3 regions of the Alteromonas sp. Cnat2-8 genome follow, and region 1 is predicted to be linked to each of the others. Evidence: predicted binding sites of a transcription regulator. Region 1 holds the regulator's gene; each other region holds the start of a gene.
The links. Region 1 encodes sigma-54, which starts transcription at its own class of promoters, with help from an activator protein. Its sites were predicted from a motif close to GTTGGCACGNNNNTNGNNT; they were not measured.

Region 1 (3,201 bases):
AACCGCACACTCGGTGCGGTCCAGACTTACGATGGCTTGTATATCCATGCTTAATTAACTACTAATGTTTTTTCAGTTTTTCCTTATGCTTGATTACCTGCCGGTCGAGTTTATCAACCATGCTGTCAATCGCCGCATACATGTCGGTATTTTCTGAGGATGCGAATACTTCAGCGCCACTTAAATGAACGGTCGCTTCGGCTTTTTGATTTAATTTTTCAACGTTCAGGATGACATGCACATTAGAAATGTGATCAAAGTGACGTTCAAGTTTGCTGAACTTCGTATCGACATAATTACGCAAAGAGTCGGTGATTTCGACATGATGACCAGTAAGGTTGATTTGCATATTTCGTCTTCCTTATATTATTAAGCCCGATTAAATAAGGCTTTTGCGTTGGTTCGACGGCGGGATCGACAACGATTCCCGGTACTTTGCTATTGTTCGCCGGGCAACTTTAATGCCTTGTTCGGCCAACAATGAAGCAATCTTGCTATCACTTAGCGGCTTGCTAGGCTTTTCAGCGGCCACTAATTTCTTGATCAATGCACGAATCGCTGTAGATGAACATTCACCACCAGACTCTGTTGCAACGTGGCTTGAGAAGAAATACTTCAATTCGAAGATTCCACGTGGCGTATGCATGTACTTTTGCGTTGTCACTCGCGAAATAGTGGATTCGTGCATATCTACCATTTCTGCGACATCATTTAGCACCATTGGTTTCATCATTTCCGGGCCGTGCTCAAAAAAGCCCATTTGCTGCTGCACAATGCAGTTTGCAACCTTCATTAAGGTTTCGTTACGAGATTCAAGGCTCTTTATGAACCACTTAGCCTCTTGCATGTGTGAGCGGATGAATTGTGAATCGCTACTATTCTTGGCACGGCGACTCATTGCAGCGTATTGTTGATTTACGCTTAACTTAGGCAGACTGTCGGGGTTCAGCTCAACCACCCAACGGCCATTTTTCTTGGTTACTGAGACATCAGGAATAACGTACTCAGGCTCTTTAGTAACTAAAGCACTACCTGGGCGAGGATTCAAGGTTTGCAGTAAACGCATTGCCTCGCGTAGCTGATCTTCTTTCAATCGGCTTTTACGCATAAGCGTACGATAGTCTTTGCTGCTCAGTAAGTCAGAGTACTCTTCAATCAGTTGTTTTGCTTCAGCAAGCCACGGTGTGTCTTCTGAAAACTGGCGCAATTGCACCATCAAACATTCTTGTGGAGAGCGTGAGCCAGAACCAATAGGGTCGAACATCTGAATGCGCTTTAGCACACATTCTATTTCGTCCATTTCAATCGGCTCTTCCATATCATCATCGTTAACCGCTTCTAAAATATCATCAAGGGTAACGGTTAAATAACCTGACTCGTCAATAGAGTCGATGATTGCTGTAGCGATTGCGCGATCGGTATCCGAGAAATGGGTAAGGCGCATTTGCCAAAGAAGGTGCTCTTGAATATCTTCAGTAGTCTCACCTTGGAAGATTTGCTCGTCGTCATTGGATGGACCCGGAGCAGGCGAAGATGAAGCAGAGTAGTATTCATCCCACGTACTGTCGATTGGCAGCTCATCGGGAAGATCGTTTTTCTCAAGTGCATCGCCGGCTTCTAATGTGTCACTAGATGCAGAAGCAGTGGCCTCAGAGCCGCTGTCATCGTTGTCGATATTGTTCTTTTCTAGTTGCGGCTCGTCGTTACCTTCTTCAACTTCTAATAGCGGATTAGAATCGAGCGCTTCTTGGATCTCTTGTTGAAGATCAAGTGTAGAAAGCTGCAGCAGTTTAATGGCCTGCTGAAGCTGAGGTGTCATGGTAAGTTGTTGGCTAAATTTTAGCTGTAAAGATGGTTTCATCTACGTCTTATTTAAATGCTCTAAATTGAATATACCAGAGCGAAACTGAAAAATGACAATTCGGTTACATTAACTATAGCCTGAATTGTTCGCCTAGGTATACATCCCTTACTTTTTGATTACTTAAAACCTGTTCCGCCGTTCCTTGCGCAATAAGCTCGCCATGACTCACAATGTACGCCTTTTCACAAACATCCAATGTCTCTCGTACGTTATGGTCTGTGATAAGGATTCCAATACCCCTATCGCGAAGATGTTGTATTATCTTCTTTATATCATTAACTGATATTGGATCAACACCAGCAAATGGTTCGTCTAACAAAATAAATTGCGGTTTTGCTGCCAGAGCGCGGGCAATCTCAACGCGACGGCGTTCGCCCCCTGACAAACTCATCCCCGTACTATTACGTATATGGTTAATATTAAATTCATCAAGTAGCGCATCAGCTTCTTCTTCTTGCTGTTGTGAATTTAAATCTTTACGGGTTTGCAAAATGGCCATGATATTTTCATGCACTGTGAGCTTTCTGAAAATAGAGGCTTCCTGCGGTAGGTAGCCTATTCCGCGGCGTGCACGCTCGTGCATGGGCTGATGAGTTAGCTCATTGTCGTCGATTTCAATCTTGCCTTTATCCAGATTCACTAAACCAACAATCATGTAGAATGTGGTGGTCTTACCAGCGCCATTTGGGCCAAGAAGACCAACAATTTGACCCGTTGAGACAGACAGACTTACATCTCGAACAACCTGTCTTGACTTGTAAGCCTTAGCAAGATTTTTAGCGCTCAAAGTTGCCATTGCTATTCATTGCCCTCGTTGTCTTTTTTGTCTTTCTTAGACGAAGTTTTGCGAATGGTCTCAGGTGTGAATACTGTGGTCACTCGACCCTCACCATCTTTACCTGCGCCCCCAGTCGCTAGCAATTGCTCGGTAATCATATCGAACGTGATGTTGTCACCCTGTACTTTACTGGTGTCTTGTTTCAACTCTGCGTTTCCGGCAAGAGAAATCGTTCGGTTCACCACTTCATAGCGTATTTCATTAGCTTTTGCTGAAACTGGCGTGCCGTCTTCCAATTGCTGGGAATAGCTTGCAGGCTTCCCTCTAGCAATAAATATTTCACGACCACCACCGTCAGTGGCAATTACTTCCACTTCGTCAGCTTCAATAACCAAAGAGCCTTGAGTTATGAGTACGTCGTCTTTGTACAACGCGGTTTTATTTTTACCGTCGATAAACTGGGTGTTCGAGCCTATTTTTATGGGCTGCGAAAAATCATCTTCACTGGCGTGTACCGCACCGCTAGCGATGGCAAGCAATAAACTAGTTGCTAGGGGAA
Region 2 (3,201 bases), on a different contig from region 1:
ACGTTCGCGCTCAGTTAACCGACTTGCCTAGAGCGCAACGTACGAAAGTAGATAAAAAGATTGATTCACTTGAAAGTAAGCGCGCGGCGCAAGCGAAAAATGCACAATCTCAAGCCCGATTGGCGCGAGCTCAGGCTCTGATTTCTTTACTACAGCTAAGTGTAGGTGAGGGAAGTGGTGATGAGCAATCTCTAGCGGAAGCGTTAGGGAAGCGTTGGTCAAGCGTATTGGGTCAGTCAACTGGAAATAAAACAACTCAGCACGATAGACAATGGTTAACGGTAGCATTAGAAGTCGCAACTGGTATGCCAAGCCCAGATGCAGACGCATCTATACGCTCTAGCGTACAGCTACAAATGATGACATCTAAGTTGGAACAAGGCGAAGCGGCAACAGCTCCCGACATTCTTGCTGACTGGTTATCATACGACTCGATAAGCGAAGAAGATAACCATTTGCTGCAACGAGTTGTTTCAGTTATTGATACTCATCCTGAAATTGTTGCTTAAACGGAAAGCCTAAATGGAAAACAGTGTTGAGTTTCAATTTGAAACAGAAATGTCTGCCTATCGCTTTTTGAATACCGTGAAGCATATTGACGCAGAAGGGTTAAGAGTGAAGTTCGGGCGTACGGATCATCACGTGAGTGTAAAATACCGTTACGGCGTAGGTGTATTTGATTCGACGCTATCTACACTAGACGATCTTGCTCGTGAGTTAGGTGGTGAAGAAGTGTCTTAACTAACCAGTTAGGTCAAACCACGTCGACTGTAAACACGAAAAGGGCCAGACAATTGTCTGGCCCTTTTTTGATAAAAACGTGATTAACAGTCTTTATCTTCAGCGTCTACGCCTTCTTTCACATCTTCACAAGCGTCTTCAACGGCATTACCTGCATCGGTAACAATTTCGTCTAGCTCTTCGCCTGCGTCTTCCGCTTCACCGTCACCGCAAGCTGCTAGTGATAGTGCAAATGCTGATGCTACTAGTACCTTTGATAAGTTTTTAAATGAAAACATATCCTTACTCCTTTTTCCTATTAAAATACTTCTAACTCTTAGGCTCTTGGTGCTCTACCACGTAACGCATTTGCGATAAGTGAGATTACGAGCAACGCGATAAACACAAAGAAAAGAAACTGTGCGATACCTGTTGCTGCACCTGCGATGCCTCCAAAACCAAAAACTGCTGCAATAATGGCGATGATAAAAAATGTGATTGCCCAACCTAACATAACTAAATCCTCGTATTGCTTCCGTTACTTTCACTTTAACTAATGCTATCTTTGTGCCTGTTTTTTAAGTTATTGAAATATATTGATATAATTTAATTTTTCTCTGGTTGTCAGGCCGTATCTGCAGGCAATTAACGTCACGATTACACGTACGAATGCATTTTTTACATGATTGAGTAAGGCCCTAGTCACCCAACTTTACTCTTTGTGTGTTAAGGGCCTTTGGCTGGGGGTATTCTTTGATCCTTACCAGCTTCCGAAGAACGTGAGAGCAAGGTTGTGGTTTGTTATGGCGTCTGAATTGGCGCCTGGCGACGCAATATGATTATGTAAGTATCCCATCTCGACGCGCCATTTCTTGTTGAGGTGATAGGCCGGTCCCACGTAAAGTCTATTTTGATCAAACCCGCTATTTTGGCCCCAGTCTGTGTCGTTCAAACCCAAAAATACCTCGTCCCACACGACCATTGACCATTGCTCATTTAAAGGTTTCGACCACCGTATAAATTGTCTAAACCGATAGCCTGTATCACCGCCTTCATCGCTCCTGAATCGCTGCTCCAAACGACTTCTACCTGAAATGGTACCGCCCATAAATTTGCTTAATGAATACGTGGCTTGCTGCCACACCCTGTCTTCTTCAATTGAACCGTTGTCTGAGTCTATCGTTACTCTTGCAACACCCAGCCACAAGGTCGTATCGCTTGAAAGTTTGTAGCCGACACCGGGACGAACGATAGAAACGCCTAGGCGAGATGCGTCGTCTTTAAAGCGTAAATGACCGTCAAACCAAAATTGCCATTTACTTTTATCATCGGCATCTCCAGTGAGTGCGAGGGCGTTCCAAGATTGAAAATCTGACTCGGCGTGTGACTTAACGCCGGCTGTCATCGCCATCACAAGTAGTAAGACGCAACGCGTCATAATTCGTTTTGCGCACATAGTTTTTCTCGTTGAAAATAAAAAAGAGGCAAAGCGAAAGGGAAGGGACGCCTTGCCTGCAAAGGGAGAGTGTTTCGCCCCTCACACTTCCTAAGAATGGAGGGGCAATGGCCTATTTAGTTACCGTTTGGGTTGTAAGGTAACGAAGATTGGTGAGCAACAATACGCAGGTCGCCGTCACTATCTTTGACATAGGCAAACGTGTATTCCACCTTCGTTTCGCCACCTTTTGTATCGGTAAAGAAGTAGTTGCCCATCGCCACGGCCATGCGACAGCTGTTGTTGATAATACCCACATTATCGAATTTCACATTTGTGTATGGCTTTATAGCAAAGCCTTTGTCCTCTTCGTAAGCGTCATTACCGCCAACAAAGTATGAAAGCGCAGCATCGAAGCTTGAACGGAACTGGTCGTTAGCTGCAAGCGTTGGTTTAAACAGTACGCTGCTTAAATCGTAACCATACATAGCTTGGATGAAATCTGCGGCTTCGCCAGAGTAATCACCATCATTGCTAAATACTGCACCAATTCGCACTATGCCGTCGCCCCACATCTTTTGTGCCGTTACCACTTCTCGCTCAGTAATACATTCGTCGGAATAAAGTAATGCGTTGTCGAGTACTTTAGCTTTTAACGCCTGAACATTCGAACTAGCTGAATGCTCCATCTGCGGTTTTGCCACTGCACTGCAACCAGTCACCAACATTACTGTAGCTGCTACAAGGGTAGTTTTTGTCATTAACGTGCTTAGCTTTCTCATCGCCTGACTCCTTAGTCATTTGCAAAATAAATATGTGCTATTACCTGATTCAATTGCTTAGAGCAGTACCGCTACAACGTTGTTGCTAGAGGTTTATAAATCTGCTCTGCAGTTCATGGGTTTAATGATAGCTAGCTATGATGACGGAGACTTTTGTACAACATTAATAGAAGATTAACGGGCCATTAAAAATGCAAGAAGCACTTCAGGAGAATGGATAACAGCTATAAATTAGAGAAAAGGGCTGTGATAGCAGCAGTGTCA
Region 3 (3,201 bases), on a different contig from region 1:
ATATACAATTGCACTAATTATTTCATAGATATGCAGGAACGCATAGCAAAGTAAAAAGGCTGCCTCGTTCCTTTACATAACGCCGTTGCAAAACGTTATTAGCTTTGCATTGATTACACGTACTCCTACCACAATGCCGGCGCTTGGCTTCTATTTATTCAGGACCGCGTATGCTCACGATCAAACAAACAACTAATAACTAGGTATACGGTTACATACCTTAAATAGCTCACCGTTCATATATCATACAAGTCCATGTTGAAATTAGGTACTACCAAGTTTGTGTTCGCATAATGTGCGCACACATCACTCGGCGTGTACTTGAAGTGCTTTGCGCTTCATATATAGGAAAGCAATTATGCGAACGCTACAAAAAACGTTTTCTTTGCAAACTGTACTATTACTTTCCACAGCTTTGCTATCTACCCTGAGTGCTAATTCAGCATTCGCTACCTACTATAAAAAGCAAAGTTATTCTCACTGTGGGTCATCGAGCCAAAGCTACGAACAAAGCAATGTATGTAACTCTCCGTTGGGAGAATACACCTACGATCTAGTCGATGACAAAGTGACACAAACCAATCAGACGAATAATTCCTTTGTTCAAATAGACGGATTAAATATTAATATGTCCGCCTTTTCGGACACACAAGGAGTTACCGGCGAAACAGTCGTTGGCGCCAAGTTAGAAAAAATCTCAGATAAATGGGCTTACGGCATAACAAACAATGATGAAGCATACTATCGTGGCGACGCTGACCACGCTATTGACAATATCAACTATTACTCTCAAGGTAGCGCGAACGCTTATTATAGTGGTATGACTAACGTAGAACGTGACTATGACTTCGTGTTGTTATCTTTCGACTCTGCGGTGACACTAACGGGCGCAAGTTTTTCATGGTTTTACAGTGGCAGCGACAGCCAAGTATCTGTTGCAGCACTAAGTAATACTTCGAAACTAACCTCAGGTGTTAACACGTGGAGCGATATTGTCGCTAACGCCTTAACTTCAGCCTCATTTGATATTGAAAACTGTGAATATTTAGATCACCGCGCTGACTTTACTTTCACTGAGTCCGCTCAATATTGGTTGGTTGGCGCTTATAACACCGTATTCGGAAATATTGGCGGCCATGTAGGTAATGATGCCTTTAAGCTTGCTAATGTTGGCTTCTCTGTAACAGAGTCTGCCGGTACGCCAACGCCAACAGAAGTTTCTGAACCTGGCACCATTGGCTTACTCATGGCTTGTTCACTTCTCGTGATGTGGCGTCGCAAAAAATCCATTTGAAGAAATTAGACTTTAGATCACTGACAGGTTGGAAAATCTGTCAGTTTTTTTTACCCTCTCTCATATCGTCCCTTTTCAAATTATAACATTAACTTAAAAATCATAAACTTAAACAAACTGGCATGAAATAAGCATAACATTAGAAATAATCATCTAATTTTGCTTTTTGGGTAGTTCAAAATATGAAGTTTTCTACATCGCTGACAATACTATTACTTGCTGTTAGTTCATCAGTTTTCGCTACAGATTCAAGCCTCAACAGTGCAAAGTATGATGCACAATACACACTCGCCAATTCTAATGGCAGCGCTAATTACTCACAAACGACCAATGCGCAAAACAGCAATACCTCAATCGAGATCAACGGCGTTACAGTTGATGTAGGAATCACTGCTTGGTCAAACTCTGCAGGACACGCCGACGACAAACTTGCCCAGGGCAATATTCAAGGTTGGTGGAACTGTACGCTTGGTCATAATGGTTGTACTTTAGCAAATAGACACGTTGGCTACGGAATTAAAAATAGTGATTATTCTTGGGGAGGTGATAGTCACGCAGTTGATAATAGCGGTGACGGCGGTGGCAGAGATTTTGATATGTTCTTACTGTCATTTAGCGAGTCAGTGACTCTTGAAAATGCAGCCTTCACTTGGGTAGTCGGCGACAATGATAGTAAAGAAGTTACTGTTGCGGGTCTTAATAGTATTGCGGCATTTGAGAGCGGAGCCAACTCAACTTGGAACACTGTTACAAGCGCTATTGTTGAGAATACACTAGGTCACTATGGCGTAGGTTCAAAAGGCTCAAACGGTTTGTACGAATCAACATTTACGAAGCTAACTGGTAGTGCAAAATACTGGTTAATAGGTGCATACAATACCATTTTCGACGATAACGCTAAGAGTAACTTTAACAGCGTACAATTAAAACTGTCTTCCATTGGTGTGTCAATGACTCAACCAACCGCAGAAGTTAGTGAGCCTGGCGCCCTAGCACTGATGGGGTTGGGTTTAGGTCTTGTTCTTTATAGACGTAAGCGCCGCGTTTAATTGTTTAAAAACGCATAGAAAACACGTATCTTTAGAAGGTGGCTTAGGCCACCTTTTTTTATGCTATTTTTAAGCCAGCGGCTAGGCTAAGTTTCGAAGGTATATATGGATTTTTTTAATAATAAAAAGCGTGTTGTACAACGCGCTATTGTCTCTGCAGTTGCCTCATCATTAATCGCTTTTAACAGTTTTGCTTCTACGTCAGAAGACTACGAAAAAGCACTGACCGCGTTTAATCAAAACGAATACGACGAAGCCTATATCCACCTTAAAAACAGCTTACAAAAAGATCCTGAAAACCTTGCTGCAAAAATCCTAATGGGCGAAATACTGCTTATTAATGGCTACTTAACTGCAGCAGAAATGGAGTTTGTAGAAGCGTTGGAAATGGGTGCAGATATCAACCTTCTGGCAGAGCCTCTCGGCAACACTTGGTTGTTTTTGAACAGGTACCAAGAAATTGTAGACTTCTCTGATCTAAACAAACTGTCAGGTGATGCGGAGCGCGAGTGGCTGATGATACGTGCAACTGCGTGTATTAGACTGCAAGACGAGTCGTGTGCCCTACGTGATTACAATACAATTGTTTCACGCACGCCTAATTTTGTACCTGCAATAAATGGCTTAGCCTCCATAGCTCTTCAAAATGAAGATTTATCCAAAGCGACCTCGCTTATCAATAAAGCCATGTCGTTAGAACCAGAAAATGCAATAACATGGCGATTGAAGGGGCAACTCGCATACCGACAGGGTGATACAGACGCTGCAACCGCACACTTACAAAAAGCACTGACTTTTAATCGAGACGATCCCATTGCATTACGGAATCTTGTTGATTTGTATTTAGAAGCGAAAGAC

Region 2: MHN00_RS17075 (DUF1328 family protein) is a predicted target of sigma-54. The motif match lies at 1,277-1,295, and genes of this name have one in related genera.
Region 3: xdp1 (exosortase-dependent surface protein XDP1) is a predicted target of sigma-54. The motif match lies at 1,411-1,429, and genes of this name have one in related genera.

What each region holds. Positions count from the first base shown of each region.
Region 1 is NZ_JAKREX010000001.1:520,543-523,743, reverse strand. Features, by position in the region: gene ptsN (PTS IIA-like nitrogen regulatory protein PtsN) at 1-48, opposite strand, end outside; gene hpf (ribosome hibernation promoting factor) at 62-349, opposite strand; gene MHN00_RS02205 (RNA polymerase factor sigma-54) at 380-1,861, opposite strand; gene lptB (LPS export ABC transporter ATP-binding protein) at 1,935-2,660, opposite strand; gene lptA (lipopolysaccharide transport periplasmic protein LptA) at 2,663-3,201, opposite strand, start outside; gene lptC (LPS export ABC transporter periplasmic protein LptC) at 3,186-3,201, opposite strand, start outside.
Region 2 is NZ_JAKREX010000006.1:276,224-279,424, forward strand. Features, by position in the region: gene MHN00_RS17060 (DUF349 domain-containing protein) at 1-509, shown strand, start outside; gene MHN00_RS17065 (hypothetical protein) at 523-741, shown strand; gene MHN00_RS17070 (hypothetical protein) at 825-1,019, opposite strand; gene MHN00_RS17075 (DUF1328 family protein) at 1,058-1,234, opposite strand; gene MHN00_RS17080 (DUF2490 domain-containing protein) at 1,481-2,158, opposite strand; gene MHN00_RS17085 (phosphoribosyl-AMP cyclohydrolase) at 2,293-2,937, opposite strand.
Region 3 is NZ_JAKREX010000002.1:842,750-845,950, reverse strand. Features, by position in the region: gene xdp1 (exosortase-dependent surface protein XDP1) at 359-1,294, shown strand; gene xdp1 (exosortase-dependent surface protein XDP1) at 1,477-2,343, shown strand; gene prsT (XrtA/PEP-CTERM system TPR-repeat protein PrsT) at 2,449-3,201, shown strand, end outside.